2 regions of the Streptomyces sp. NRRL F-5755 genome follow, and region 1 is predicted to be linked to the other one. Evidence: riboswitches for the same ligand, from Rfam matches in the RefSeq annotation. Region 1 holds a riboswitch; the other holds the start of a gene.

Region 1 (7,469 bases):
ACGCGAGTCCGGCATCATCAAGCGGCTGCCGCACGGTGAGTTCATCGAGGTGCACGAGCCGCTCAACCAGGAGCAGCTGCACGTGCTCACGCAGCACGAGCAGCCCAAGCCGTTCGAGATCGGCCCGGAGGTCGACGAGAACGGTGTCGAGCGGAAGGTCAAGCGGTCGACGAAGCTCCGCGCCAAGCTCTCCAAGAGCTACTACGGCGAGGACAACGTCATCCCGAAGCCGACCCCGGAGGAGTACAAGGAGATCACCAGCGGCCACGGCCACCACTGATCCCCGCCGTGTGACGCACGGCAGTACCACCGCGTAAGTACGCCACCCAGAGGGCCCCGTTCGAGGATCGGACGGGGCCCTTCGGCATGCCCGGACGCCGGATAGGGTTTTGCGCATCAGCAGGACACGAATCCAGGAGTGTGGACCATGAACGTTGCGACCCCGAACGGCGGCGACAGCGTGGCGGCCCACACCTGGCCGGCCGTACTGGACGCGCTCCTCCAGGGCCGTGACCTCAGCGCCGACGACACCGCGTGGGCGATGGACCGGATCATGCGCGGCGAGGCCACCGACGCGCAGATCGCCGGGTTCGCGGTGGCGCTGCGCGCCAAGGGCGAGACCGTCGCCGAGATCTCCGGCCTGGTACGGACGATGTACGCGCACGCCAACCTCATCGAGGTGCCGGGGCCGAGCGTGGACATCGTCGGCACCGGCGGCGACGGCGCCAAGACCGTCAACATCTCCACCATGTCCTCGATCGTGGTCGCCGGCACCGGCGCCAAGGTCGTCAAGCACGGCAACCGCGCCGCCTCGTCGGCCAGCGGCGCGTCCGACGTGCTGGAGAAGCTGGGCGTCAACCTCGACCTGACGCCGCGCCGGGTCGTCGAGGTGGCCGCGGAGGCCGGCATCACCTTCTGCTTCGCGGTGAAGTTCCACCCCTCGCTGCGGCACGTCGCCGCCGCACGGCGCGAGCTGGGCATCCGTACGACCTTCAACGTGCTGGGCCCGCTGACCAACCCGGCGAAGGTCCGCGCCCAGGCCACCGGCGTCGCCGACGCGCGGATGGCCCCGATCCTGGCCGGTGTGCTGGCCGAGCGCGGCTCCTCCGCGCTGGTCTTCCGCGGCGACGACGGGCTGGACGAGCTGACGACCACCGCCACCTCCAAGGTGTGGGTGGTGCGCGACGGCGCCGTACGGGAGGAGACCTTCGACCCGCGGGACGTGGGGATCGACCTGGTGCCCGTGGAGGCGCTGCGCGGCGCCGACGCCTCGTACAACGCCGACGTGGCGCGCCGCCTGCTGGGCGGCGAGCACGGGCCGGTGCGCGACGCGGTGCTGCTGAACTCGGCGGCGGCGCTGGTGGCGCTGGCGCCGACCGGGGCGCCGCTGGCCGAGCAGATCGCGGCGGGCATCGAGCGGGCCGCCGAGGCCATCGACTCCGGCGCGGCCCGCCGGGCCCTGGAGCGGTGGGTGGCGGCCAGCAACGCCTGAGCCGGCGGTGATGTGACGCAGGGCTCGGTCCGGATCGCGGACCGGGCCTTGCGCGCGTCTGTTCGTGTGGCATGATGCTGCGCAGGTCACGAGTGACAGCGACTACGGCCCCGGCCCGCTGTCCGGCAACCCTCCGTCCGTGGCGGGGTGCCCCGGGTGATGACCAGGCCGCAGGCAGCGAGGTCTGCGGCAAGCGCGGATCCCTCGTGCCAGGGATCCTGGTCCTTGAGGGAGATCTCTCGTGATGCAGCGAATGCGTTAGGGCCGTCCGGCCCCGTTTTCCGCACCCTTTTCTTCTTTCACCGCTGTCGGCCGGCCCCGCTCAGGCGTGTGCGCCCCGCAGCGAAGTCGCCCTGCCTTCACGGGAGTTCGCCATGCCTGTTTCCGCTGCCGCCACCGATTCCGCTTCCGCCGTCTGCGCCCCGCTGCCCGTGCTGGGTCGCGACGTCCTGGTCCCGCTCGTCACCGGCGGCGAGGTCGAGTACGCGGCGCTGGACATCGCCGCCAGCGCCCCCGCGCTCCAGCGCGTCTGGGACGACGTGGCCGCGTACGCCCCGTACTACGGCAGTGTGCACCGCGGCGCGGGCTACCTCTCGCAGCTGTCCACCGACCTGTTCGAGAACAGCCGGGCGGAGGTGGCCCGGTTCCTCGGGGTCCGGGAAGGAGACCAGGTGGTCTTCACCCGTTCCACCACCGACTCGCTCAATCTGCTGGCCGCGGTGCTGCCCGCGGACACCCGGGTCTTCGTCTTCGAGACCGAGCACCACGCCTCGCTGCTGCCCTGGGAGCAGCGCACGGACGTCGAGGTGACCTACCTGGACGCGCCGCGCACGCCGGGGCAGGCGGTGGACACCCTGGAGCGGGCGCTCGCGGAGCGCGAGCCGTACAAGAACGCCCTGGTCTGCGTGACGGGTGCGTCCAATGTGACCGGTGAGCTGTGGCCCGTACGGGAGCTGGCCGCGGCGGCGCACGCGCACGGCGCGCGGATCGTGCTGGACGCCGCCCAGCTCGCCCCGCACCACCCGGTCGACATCGCGGAACTGGATGTGGACTGGGTGGCCTTCTCCGGCCACAAGCTGTACGCGCCCTTCGGCGCCGGTGTGCTGGCCGGGCGCGCGGACTGGCTCCAGGAGGCGGAGCCGTACCTCGCGGGCGGCGGCGCCAGCCGTACGGTCGCGCGCCGCTCCGACGGCGGGGTGGACGTCGAGTGGCACACCACCGCCGCCCGCCACGAGGCCGGTTCGCCCAACGTCATCGGCGCCTACGCCATCGCCGCCGCCTGCAAGGCCCTCACCGAGGCGGGGTTCGAGAACCTGGTCGCCCGGGAGCAGCACCTGGTCGAGCGGGTACGGGCGGGCCTCGCCGAGGTGCCCGAGGTGACCGTGCTGTCGCTGTTCGGGGACGACGCGCCGCGGGTGGGCGTGCTGTCCTTCGTGGTCCGCGGCTGGAACAGCTCGCACTTCGCGGCGGCCCTCTCGGCGGAGTACGGAATCGGCGTCCGCGACGGGCTGTTCTGCGCGCACCCGCTCGTACGGACCCTGCTGGGCGCCGAGTCGCAGGCGCCCGGCGAGTGCGGTGCGCCGGAGGGCGCGCCGGGGGAGAAGAGCCTGAACGCCATCCGGGTGAGCTTCGGCGCCGGTACGCCCGACGAGCACGTGGACCGCTTCGTACGGGCCGTCAAGGAGCTGGTCGCGGACGGCGCGCGGTGGAGCTACCGCACCGAGGACGGGCGCTGCGTGCCGGACACGGCGGCGTAGCCCTCAGGACCACCCTGCCGCGGCGCTCCGCTGTCCGGGCGCCGCGGCGCGGGTGACGCCGGCGCGGGCGGGCACAGCCGCCCGCGCCGGCCAGGCTCTCAGGCGTCCAGGCCGATGGCGAAGGCCGCTTCCAGGTCGTGCTGGGAGTACGTACGGAAGGCGATGTGCGTCTCGGTGGAGGCGACGCCCGGGATCTTGCTGATCCGGCCGGGGATGACGTCCGCCAGCTCGTCGTGCTGGGCGACCCGCACCATCGCGATCAGGTCGTGCGCACCGGTGACCGAGTAGACCTCGCTGACGCCCTCCAGCGCGGCGATCTTCTCCGCGATCTCCGGGATGCGGTCCACACTGGTCTTGATGAGCACGATCGAAGTGATCACGGCTGGCTCTCTCCCTCGGTCGCCTGCTGCTTCGCCGTTCCGGCGGACCCCACACTACCCGTGGCCGCGACGGCGTCCCGCGGCGGACAGGGGGCGGGCCGGTAGCGCACCCAGGCGTAGAGGAAGCCCAGGGCGAAGCCCACGACATGGGCCAGGTAGGCAACGCCCGGGGTGCTGGGGTCGCGCTGCGCGGCGAGCCACTGGAGGACGAACCAGAAGAGCAGCACGATCCAGGCGGGGAAGCGCAGCGGCAGGAAGAAGAGGAACGGGTAGAGACTGGTGACCCGGGCCCTGGGGAACAGGTACAGGAAGGCTCCCAGCACTCCGGAGATCGCCCCCGAGGCGCCGACCAGGGTCTGGCCGGAGGCGGCGTGCGCGGCAGCGTAGCCCATCAGGGCCAGGTAGCCGGTCACGACGTAGAAGACGGTGAACGGCAGCCGGCCCATCCGGGATTCGGCCATGCCGCCGAAGACGTACAGGAAGAGCACGTTGCCCAGCAGGTGCAGCCAGCTGCCGTGTACGAACAGGGCGGTCAGCGGGGTGAGCAGTGCGCGCGGCGAGCCGCTCCACAGGTCGCGCGGGATGACGCCCCACCGTTCGAAGTACGCGGTCTGGGCCTGGACGACGGCGTCGCCGGTGCCGTATATGCCGTTGAGGCCGGAGGCGGGGCCGAGGACGAAGAGGACACAGCACACGGCGATCAGGACGTTCGTCATGCGGGAGAACACGGTCAGCACCGAGCGGACGCGGGGCGTCCGGGGGATCAGGGGCGGGGCCGTCATGAAGTGATCATGGCTCAATGGGGGCATTCGGGACAGAGCGCCTCGCCGCGTCCCGCCTCTCGGCCGGGGCCCGCACCGTACCGGCATCAGGCCGTAGGGTACGGGCAGTACCCCGCGTACTTCCGCAGTCCGACGGCGCACCGCGGGAAGCCCCCGAACGACAGCACGAGCCCCGCTCGCCCGAGCGTGACGAAAGAGGACGACACCATGGCTGTTCCCCTGCCGACGGACGGGACCCGGTGGCGCTGCACGCTGTGCGGCAACCTGACGCGCTTCGATGTGACCCGCCGGTCCGAGGCCGTGGAGTACCTCCATTTCGACCTGGCCGGGGAAGCGAAGGTGGAGGAGCGCGAGGTGCGCAGTGAGAGCATCGAGTCCGTGCGCTGCCGCTGGTGCAACGCGGTCGACCAGATCGAGCTGGTGGACCGGCCGGGCGCGAGCGCCTGAGTCGAGCGCCTGAGATCGGAGCGATGCAGCAGTGGTGGAGCGTCCAGATGGGCCTGCGGGGGCGGAGCGCGATGCCGAGGCCGGTGCGGCCGCGGCGGACGAGGTGCTCGACCGTCCGTTGCCCGAGGGCGTGCGGCGCCGCGTCGTGGCGCTCACCGCGGAGGCGTTCGGCGGCCTGACGGTCACCGAACTTCCGCCGCCGCTGCGGCAGTACGCCCGGTTCACCCCCAGCCGCCGCGCCAAGTTCGCGGGCAACGCGATGGCGGCGGCGCTGGAGAACGACGCGGTCTTCCGGCAGCGGATCGCGAGCCGGCTGCGCGAGGCCCAGCCGGAGCTGGCCGAGGCGCTGGACAACGGCACCCCGCCCGCCGCCGCCGACCCGCTCGATGTCGCGGCGGCGGCCTATGTGCTGCGCCCCGAGGGCTGGGTCAAGCTCGTCGCGGCGGCCGGTGAGGAGGCGCAGCGCGCCCGCGCCGAGCGGGCCGGCGAGGAGGCGGAGCGCGAGCTGGCGGCGCTGCGCGAGGAACTGGCGCGGGCCCGCGCGGAGGCGCGGAGCGAGGCCGAGCGCGTCCGCGGCGACCTGGACGCGCTGCGCAAGGAGAACGAGTCGTTGCAGCGCAAGCTGCGCAGCGCGCTCAGCGACGTCAAGCGCGGTGAGGCGGCGGTGCGCAAGGCCGTGGCCGAGACGGAGTCCGTACGGGCCGCCGCCGCGCAGGAGAAGAGTGCGGCCGACAGTGAGGTGCGCCGCCTCAAGGCCCGGATCGCGGAGGCCGAGGGCTCGCTGGAGGCCAGCCGCCGCGCCACGCGGGAGGGCCGCAGCGTCGAGGACATGCGGCTGCGGCTGCTGCTGGACACCGTGCTGGATGCGGCCCAGGGCCTGCGCCGCGAACTGGCGCTGCCGCCCGCCGACACACACCCGGCCGACACCGTCGACGCCGTGGCGCCGGGGAAGATGACGCCGAAGGACATCGCCACGCGCGCGCTGTCGGAGACCGACCCCGCGCTGCTCGACCAACTGCTGGCGCTGCCGCAGGCCCACCTGGTGGTGGACGGCTACAACGTCACCAAGACCGGCTATCCCACGATGCCGTTGGACAAGCAGCGGCTGCGGCTGCTGGGGGGCCTGGCGGTGCTGGCGGCGCAGACGGGCGCGGAGATGACGTGTGTCTTCGACGGCGCCGAGCTGGCCGCGCCGGTGCTGCTCGCGCCGCCGCGCGGGGTGCGGGTCCTGTTCAGCAAGCCGGGTGTGACGGCCGATGAGCTGATCCGCCAGCTCGTACGGGCCGAGCCGCCCGGCCGCCCGGTGGTGGTGGTCTCCACGGACCGCGAGGTGGCCGACGGCGTCGCCAAGGCGGGGGCGCGGCCGGTGGCTTCCGCCCTGCTGCTCAAGCGGCTCGCCCGCACCTGAACCACCGTGGGCTGCGGGTCGTACGGTCCGTTCGTGCGATTCGTGCGATCCGTACTATGCGTACGACTTGTCCGGAACGCGGGACAGCCGGGGTGGTGCGGGAGGTAGGTTCCGGGAAGTGCCGCCGGGGGGTTCGAGGCCGGTGCGGCGCGCGGGACGGAGGTAAAGGTGTACCCATCAATGAGGCATCTCATGCCTGCCGTTCGTGCCTGAGTGTCAAGTGACCGCTACTGCCTGTGTGATGTTGGTAAAGGATGAGGAGCATCCGGGAGTTTTTTCCGGTGAGGATTTGAAGCGATCACAACTCGGTTACTAAGGTCATGCCTCGACCCTTCATGCAGTTGATCATCCATCCGGGATGAACAGTGAAGGAACCGCCAGATCCGCGGCGTTGGCGCGGAGCCGGGGTCCAGCTACCCCCCACTCCCGGTAGGCGGCTGAAGGAAGAAGGAGCTCGCCTCCGTGGCGTCCCACCGTCGACCCAAGCAGCCGAGCCGCACGCGTGTCACTGTGCTCACCGCGACCGCGGCCGCGGCCGTCGCCCTCTCGTCCCAGGCCGCCCATGCCGACCCGAAGCCGAAGAAGGAAGACGTCAAGTCCGAGGTCGACAAGCTCTACGAGCAGGCGGAGCAGGCCACCGAGAAGTACAACGGGGCCAAGGAGGACCAGGAGAAGCTGCAGAAGGAGGTGGACAGCCTCCAGGACAAGGTCGCCCGCGGCCAGGGAGAGCTGAACCAGCTCCGCAAGGGCCTCGGTTCGGTCGCCTCCGGCCAGTACCGCAGCGGCAGCATAGACCCGTCCGTGCAGCTGTTCCTGTCCGGCGACCCGGACACCTACCTCGAAAAGGCCGCCACGCTCAACCAGCTGAGCGGCAAGCAGGCCGAGCAGCTGAAGACCATCGCGGACAAGCAGCGGCAGCTCGCGCAGGAGCGCGCGGAGGCCGCGTCCAAGATCCAGGACCTCTCGGAAACCCGCAAGGCGCTGGGTGAGAAGAAGGACGAGATCAAGGGCAAGCTCGCCAAGGCGCAGGAGCTGCTGAACACCCTCACCGCCAAGGAGAAGGAAGCGCTCCAGAAGGAGGAGCAGCAGAAGAACCGCTCCAGCCGCGGCAACGAGCGCCCCGACCTGGGCAACGACACACCGGCCTCCGGCCGTGGCGCCGCGGCGCTGTCCGCCGCCGCCTCCAAGATCGGCTCGCCCTAC
Region 2 (7,469 bases), on a different contig from region 1:
CGACCTGTCCTTGAGCACCCGCAGCATCTCGGGGAAGAGCCGCACCTGTACGGCCTTGGAGCGGACCGTGAAGTACAGGCCCGCGCAGATCTCACCATTCCCATACCGGAACCAGCGGGACTTACATGCCATATCTCACAGAAAGCGGCATAACATCACGCCGCCATGGCGTCTCAACGGCCCCGCTCACAGCGCACAGCCGTGCAGTCCGCCGTCGACCACCAGGTCCTGCCCGTTGATGTACGACGCCTCGCCGGACGCGAGGAAGGCGACCGCGTCGGCGATCTCCTCCGGGTGCGCGAACCGGCCCGCCGCCGTCTGCGCCCGCAGCTTCTCCGCCTCCGCCGGGTCGATGTCCGAGCCCGCGAACATCGGCGTGTCGACATAGCCGGGGCTGACCGAGTTGACGCGGATGCCGCGCCCGGCGAGCGCCGCCGCGAGCGTGCGGGCCAGGTTGTGCGCGGCGGCCTTGGTCGCGGAGTGCAGGGTGGCGTCCGCCTGCCCGCGCTGGAGCAGCGACGAGGCGTTGATGACGACCGCGCCGCCGTCCCGCAGCAGCGGCAGCGCGCGCTGGACGGTGAAGAAGACACCCTTGAAGTTCACGCCGACCGCGCGGTCGAAGTCGGCCTCGGTGATGTCCTCGAAGGGGGCCGCGGCGTACACGCCGGCGTTGGCGAAGATGATGTCGAGGTGCCCGAAGTGGTCGCGTACGGCCTGCACGACGGCGTCGAGATCGGCGACGGAGGCGGTGTCGCCCCGTACGGCCAGCACCCGGTCGGCGGCCACCCCCGCAACACCCGTACCGCCGCCGGCGACGCCCAAGCCGCCACCCGCGGCGGCCGGCTCGCCACCCGTCACCGCCGCTTCCGCCCGCTCCCTCAGATGCGCGGCGGCCGCGTCGAGGCGGCGCTCGTCACGTCCGCACACCACCACCCGCGCGCCGTCGTCGAGCAGCCGCCGCGCGGCCGCCAGGCCCACGCCGCTGCTGCCCCCGGTGATCAGCGCGACGGTGTCCGCGGCGAACCGGTCCGGTCGGGCGGTCCGCCCGTTTCGAGTCGTCATGGGCCGATCGTGCACCGATGGCCCGGGGGCGGCGCAAGGACCGCCGTACAGAACCGGCGGACCTCAGCCGTAAGAGAAGGAGCGCCACGGGGGCCGGACGGCCGCCCGGCCCCGCAAACGCCGCCGGGGCGGCACCCCCCTGGGAGGAGGGGTACCGCCCCGACGATCGAGGACAGATGATCCGGGAGGATCAGAAGTCCATGTCACCGCCCGGCATGCCGCCCGGAGCACCGGCCGCGGCGGCCTTCTCCGGCTTGTCGGCGATGACGGCCTCGGTGGTCAGGAACAGCGCGGCGATCGACGCGGCGTTCTGCAGCGCGGAACGGGTGACCTTGGCGGGGTCGATGATGCCCTCGGCGATCATGTCGACGTACTCGCCGGTCGCGGCGTTCAGACCGTGGCCGACGGCCAGGTTGCGCACCTTCTCCACCACGACGCCGCCCTCAAGGCCGCCGTTGACGGAGATCTGCTTCAGCGGGGCCTCCAGCGCCAGCTTCACAGCGGCGGCACCGGTGGCCTCGTCACCCTCCAGCTCCAGCTTCTCGAAGACCGAGGAAGCCTGCAGCAGGGCGACGCCACCGCCGGCGACGATGCCCTCCTCGACGGCCGCCTTCGCGTTGCGCACGGCGTCCTCGATGCGGTGCTTGCGCTCCTTGAGCTCGACCTCGGTGGCGGCACCGGCCTTGATGACGGCCACGCCGCCGGCCAGCTTCGCCAGACGCTCCTGGAGCTTCTCGCGGTCGTAGTCCGAGTCGCTGTTCTCGATCTCGGCGCGGATCTGGTTGACGCGGCCCTGGACCTGCTCGCTGTCACCGGCACCGTCGACGATGGTGGTCTCGTCCTTGGTGATGACGACCTTGCGGGCGCGGCCCAGCAGGTCGAGACCGGCGTTCTCCAGCTTGAGGCCGACCTCCTCGGAGATGACCGTGCCGCCGGTGAGGATGGCGATGTCGCCGAGCATGGCCTTGCGGCGGTCGCCGAAGCCCGGGGCCTTGACGGCGACGGACTTGAAGGTGCCGCGGATCTTGTTGACGACCAGGGTCGACAGGGCCTCGCCCTCGACGTCCTCGGCGATGATCAGCAGCGGCTTGCCCGACTGCATGACCTTCTCCAGCAGCGGAAGGAGGTCCTTCACGTTGGAGATCTTGGAGTTGACGATGAGGATGTACGGGTCGTCGAGCGACGCCTCCATCCGCTCCATGTCGGTGGCGAAGTACGCCGAGATGTAGCCCTTGTCGAAGCGCATACCCTCGGTGAGCTCCAGCTCCAGACCGAAGGTCTGGGACTCCTCGACGGTGATGACGCCTTCCTTGCCCACCTTGTCCATGGCCTCGGCGATCAGCTCGCCGATCTGGGTGTCGGCGGCGGAGATGGAGGCGGTCGAGGCGATCTGCTCCTTGGTCTCCACGTCCTTCGCCTGCTCCAGCAGGGCGGCGGAGACGGCCTCGACGGCGCGCTCGATGCCGCGCTTGAGCGCCATCGGGTTGGCGCCGGCGGCGACGTTGCGCAGGCCCTCGCGGACCAGGGCCTGGGCCAGGACGGTCGCGGTCGTCGTGCCGTCACCGGCGACGTCGTCCGTCTTCTTCGCGACCTCCTTGACCAGCTCGGCGCCGATCTTCTCGTACGGGTCCTCGAGCTCGATCTCCTTGGCGATGGACACACCATCGTTGGTGATCGTGGGGGCGCCCCACTTCTTCTCGAGGACGACGTTGCGGCCCTTGGGGCCGAGGGTGACCTTGACGGCGTCGGCGAGCTGGTTCATCCCGCGCTCGAGACCGCGCCGTGCCTCCTCGTCGAACGCGATGATCTTGGCCATGTGAAGTGGTCCTCCCGGACTGGGGGTCCCCCCGGACGGAGTCTGGGGGAGGGTGGATACTCCGGACCGCGCTGGCGCCCGCGACGGACGGTCTGCGACCCTGTGGTTCCTTGCCCCACCGGCCCGCGGACCTCACCGAGTCGGTCCTTAGCTGTCACTCTCACTCGTAGAGTGCTAACGCAATGATTAGCACTCGGCACATGAGAGTGCAAGCGCGTTGGCGGGAGCCATCCCCGCCGAGCCCAGGTGTCAAACGGGGTGCGACCGGCTGATCTGGCACTTCCCCGCGGACCCCACCCCAACACAGAAGGTCCGCGCCCCCACGGGAGGACGCGGACCTTCGTACGCAGCAGTCGGTCGGCGCTATCAGCCGGCCACGCGGACCATGTCCGCCTGCGGCCCTTTCTGGCCCTGCGAGATCTCGAACTCGACCCGCTGACCCTCCTCAAGGGTGCGGTAACCGTCCATCTGGATCGCGCTGTAGTGGACGAAAACATCCGCACCACCGTCGACCGCGATGAAGCCGTACCCCTTCTCCGCGTTGAACCACTTGACGGTGCCCTGAGCCATGCCTAACTCCCCTATTACTGGCCCTTGCACAGGACCGCACTCCGCGGACCCGGGTCAGACCTCACCCCCCGACAGGAGGGGGTGTGCGCCGGAACGCGTCGACCGCCGCTGAATGTATCTGTCCAACTGCCCAGCGCAACAGGTCAATCGGACGAGAATTCTGCTCGCGAACAATCGCAAAAATGCGGTTATAAGCCCTTACTCCCGGGCAAGTCGGGCCGGGCAAAGCTCACCAATGGGACGAATCATGTCCACACTTCGCCCACAACTTGCCGGGGTCTCATATGCGTTCGGCACGGGCTCGACGAGGGGTCACCTCAACTGTATCGCCTTTAACAACACGGAATCGCCCCGTCCGCTTCGCAGTGGACGGGGCGATTTCGGCCGCCGGCCCTCTGAAGGGCCGGAAATGATCCTTACGGCTTTCCCGCGCTCAGCAGCCGCCGGCCACCGCGGGAATGATCGAGACGCCCGCGCCGTCCGGCGTCGGGGTTTCCAGACCCTGCTCGAAGCGCACGTCGTCGTCGTTGACGTAGACGTTCACGAAGCGGCGCAGCTTGCCGGTGTCGTCCAGGACGCGCGCCGCGATGCCGGCGTGGTTCTTCTCCAGGTCCTGGATGACCTCGGAGAGGGTGGCCCCTTCGGCGGGCACCTCGGCCCGGCCGCCGGTGTAGGTGCGCAGGATGGTCGGGATGCGGACGTTGACGCTCATGGTGTTTCTGCCTTCCAGGTCGCGGGAGGGGTGTGCGGAGGGGCGGGCGGGCGCGGGCGTACCGGGGCCCGGGGGCGCGGGCGGATGCGTACCGACGCGTACGGAGGTGTGCGGACGCGCGTGGACGCGTACGGGCGCGTCCGGACGTGCGGCGGTCAGCCCGCCAGGCCGGCCGCGCGGAACGCGTCCAGGCTCGGCCGGATGGTGGCCGTCGGTCCGGTGGTCGGCGCGACCGCGTCCAGCGTCTTGAGCCCGTCGCCGGTGTTCAGCACGACGGTGGTCAGCGCCGGGTCGAGCAGACCGTTCTCGATCAGCTTCTTGGTCACGCCCACGGTCACACCGCCGGCGGTCTCCGCGAAGATGCCCTCCGTACGGGCCAGCAGCTTGATCGCGTCCACCACCTGCCCGTCGTTCACGTCCTCGACCGCACCGCCGGTGCGCCGGGCGATGTCGAGCACATACGGGCCGTCGGCCGGGTTGCCGATCGCCAGCGACTTGGCGATGGTGTCGGGCTTCTGCGGCCGTACGACGTCGTGACCGGCCTTGAAGGCGGTCGAGACCGGCGAGCAGCCCTCGGCCTGGGCGCCGAAGATCTTGTACGGCCGGCCCTCGACCAGCCCGAGCGCGATCAGCTCCTTGAGCCCCTTGTCGATCTTCGTGAGCTGCGAGCCCGACGCGATCGGGATGACGATCTGGTCCGGCAGCTTCCAGCCGAGCTGTTCGCAGATCTCGTACGCGAGGGTCTTGGAGCCCTCGCCGTAGTACGGGCGCAGGTTGACGTTGACGAAGCCCCAGCCCTCGCCGAGCGGGTCGCCGATCAGTTCCGAGCAGAAGCGGTTGACGTCGTCGTAGGTGCCCTCGATGCCGACCAGCTCGCCGCCGTAGACCGCGGCCATGACGACCTTGCCCGCCTCCAGGTCGTGCGGGATGAAGACGCAGGAGCGGAAGCCGGCGCGGGCCGCCGCGGCGCCCACCGCGCCGGCCAGGTTGCCGGTGGAGGAGCAGGACAGGGTGGTGAAGCCGAAGGCGCGGGCGGCCTCGACGGCGATGGCGACGACGCGGTCCTTGAAGGAGTGCGTCGGGTTGCCGGAGTCGTCCTTGACGTACAGGCCGCCGGTGACGCCCAGCTCGCGGGCCAGGTTGTCGGCCTTGACCAGCTTGGTCAGGCCCGGGTTCAGATTGGGCTTGTCCGCCACGTCGGCCGGGACGGGCAGCAGCGGCGCGTACCGCCAGATGCTGTTCGGGCCCGCCTCGATCCGCTTGCGCAGGCCCTCGGGGTCGCCGGCCGGCAGGTCGTACGCCACCTCCAGCGGGCCGAAACAGGCCGCGCAGGCGAAGATCGGGCCGAGGTCGAAGCGCTCGCCGCACTCGCGGCAGGACAGCGCGGCGGCGGGGCCCAGGGAAACGGTGGGGCGGGTGGTGCTTTCAGCAGACTGCACAGCCATGGAGGCGAGGCCCTTTCTCCTCATCTTCCTCGCGGCGCATCTCGCCACGAGACGGAATTGGCACCTTCCCTAGCCGGAGCCCCGCGGTCCGCGGCGTGCGCGGAGACGAGACGGCTGGAGGGTTGCCGGGGCTTCAACGGGCCGTATCCCTCTGCCCCTCTGGATGAGCGGTATGGCGCTGGGCCGGGGCCCAGGCGTTTGTCGCGCCGACCCCGGCATGTCCGGGACGATCGCGTTGTTCAAGACTGTAGCCGAAGGGCCGGGCGGTCGAGACAGCCGTCCGCACCGCGAGATGGATCACATCGTGGTCCGGGGAACGAAGGAGACGCGCAGGTGCTGCAAGAGGTGGAGCGCTGGCTGGCCAGCCGGTCCTGGTCGGCCGACGACCGCCCGCTCGACCGGCTGCTGGCTGCCAAGCGCGAGACGGGGCAGACGGTCTCCGTCGTGCTGCCGGCGCTCGACGAGGAGGCGACGGTCGGCGCGATCGTCGAGGCGATCCGTACGGAACTGATGACACCGTCGGTGCCGCTCGTGGACGAGCTGATCGTGCTGGACTCCGGGTCGACGGACGGCACGGCCAAGATCGCGGCGGAGGCGGGCGCGCGGGTGGTCCACCGGGACGAGGTGCTGCCGCGGCTGCCCGCACTGCCCGGCAAGGGCGAGGTGCTGTGGCGTTCCCTGCTGGTCACCCGCGGTGACATCGTCTGCTTCATCGACGCGGACCTGCGCGAGTTCTCCGCCACGTTCGTCTCCGGCATCGTCGGTCCGCTGCTGACCGACCCGGGTGTGCAGTTCGTCAAGGGCATGTACGACCGTCCGCTGGGCGAGGCGGCCGGCCAGGGCGGCCGGGTCACCGAGCTGGTCGCCCGTCCGCTGCTGAACCTGCACTGGCCGCAGCTGGCCGGGTTCGTGCAGCCGCTGGGCGGGGAGTACGCGGCCCGCCGGTCCCTGCTGGAGCGGCTGCCGTTCCCGGTGGGCTACGGCGTGGAGCTGGGCCTGCTGGTCGACGCGCTGCACACGGCCGGGCTGGACGCGCTGGCCCAGGTGGACGTCGGGGTGCGCAAGCACCGCCACCAGGGCGGCCAGGCGCTCGGCCGGATGGCCGCGGCGATCTACCGCACCGCGCAGCTGCGGCTGGCGCGCGGCCACCTGGTGCGCCCGCGGCTGACCCAGTTCGAGCGCGGCGAGGCCGGTTTCGTACCGCGCACCTGGGACGTGGACACCGAGGAGCGGCCGCCGATGGCGGAGATCCCGGAGTACGCGGAGCGGCGCGCGGCCTGAGGCGGGCCCAGGGCTCCTCGTACCCGTCGGAAACCGTGACGTTTCCCCTGCACTCCGCACGTTTGAGCGGATCGGCGGCGGGCTAGTCTCGCAGCATGGTCTCCGAGCGTTCTGGTGCCCAGGTTCTCGTCGCGTCCAACCGCGGCCCGGTGTCGTACACGAAGGGGGACGACGGCGCGCTCACCGCCAAACGGGGCGGCGGCGGGCTGGTCTCCGGACTCTCCGCCATCGGGTCCGACGCCGGTGCGGTGTGGGTGTGCGCCGCCCTCGGGGACGGCGACCGCGAGGCGGCCCGGCGCAGCGGCGGCCACCTGGACACCGCCGATACGGGCGGCCAGCACGTACGCATGCTGGACATCCCCGCCGATGTCTTCACCGACGCCTACAACGGCATCGCGAACTCGGTGCTCTGGTTCGTCCACCACATGCTCTACCAGACGCCGCTGGAGCCCTCCTTCGACGACGCGTTCCGCGCGCGGTGGGCGTCGTACGAGGCGTACAACGCGGCCTTCGCGGACGCGCTCGCCGACGAGGCCGCGCCCGGCGCCGTGGTGCTGATACAGGACTACCACCTCACGCTGGT

The links. A riboswitch is a leader RNA that binds a small molecule or an ion and turns the genes downstream of it on or off. The one in region 1 is predicted to bind S-adenosylmethionine.
Region 2: another riboswitch for S-adenosylmethionine. It lies ahead of thrC (threonine synthase); the one in region 1 lies ahead of ADK86_RS22330 (aminotransferase class V-fold PLP-dependent enzyme).

The regions. Positions count from the first base shown of each region.
Region 1 is NZ_LGCW01000262.1:96,654-104,122, reverse strand. It holds gene ADK86_RS22340 (cytochrome b) at 1-280, shown strand, start outside; gene trpD (anthranilate phosphoribosyltransferase) at 428-1,492, shown strand; SAM riboswitch class IV at 1,577-1,694, shown strand; gene ADK86_RS22330 (aminotransferase class V-fold PLP-dependent enzyme) at 1,867-3,249, shown strand; gene ADK86_RS22325 (Lrp/AsnC family transcriptional regulator) at 3,348-3,629, opposite strand; gene ADK86_RS22320 (rhomboid family intramembrane serine protease) at 3,626-4,345, opposite strand; gene ADK86_RS22315 (hypothetical protein) at 4,619-4,858, shown strand; gene ADK86_RS22310 (NYN domain-containing protein) at 4,890-6,266, shown strand; gene ADK86_RS22305 (C40 family peptidase) at 6,729-7,469, shown strand, end outside.
Region 2 is NZ_LGCW01000039.1:22,556-30,024, forward strand. It holds gene ADK86_RS07025 (alanine/glycine:cation symporter family protein) at 1-132, opposite strand, end outside; gene ADK86_RS07030 (SDR family NAD(P)-dependent oxidoreductase) at 187-1,062, opposite strand; gene groL (chaperonin GroEL) at 1,253-2,878, opposite strand; gene ADK86_RS07040 (cold-shock protein) at 3,245-3,448, opposite strand; gene ADK86_RS07045 (MoaD/ThiS family protein) at 3,882-4,160, opposite strand; gene thrC (threonine synthase) at 4,316-5,605, opposite strand; SAM riboswitch class I at 5,623-5,775, opposite strand; gene ADK86_RS07055 (glucosyl-3-phosphoglycerate synthase) at 5,939-6,886, shown strand; gene ADK86_RS07060 (alpha,alpha-trehalose-phosphate synthase (UDP-forming)) at 6,982-7,469, shown strand, end outside.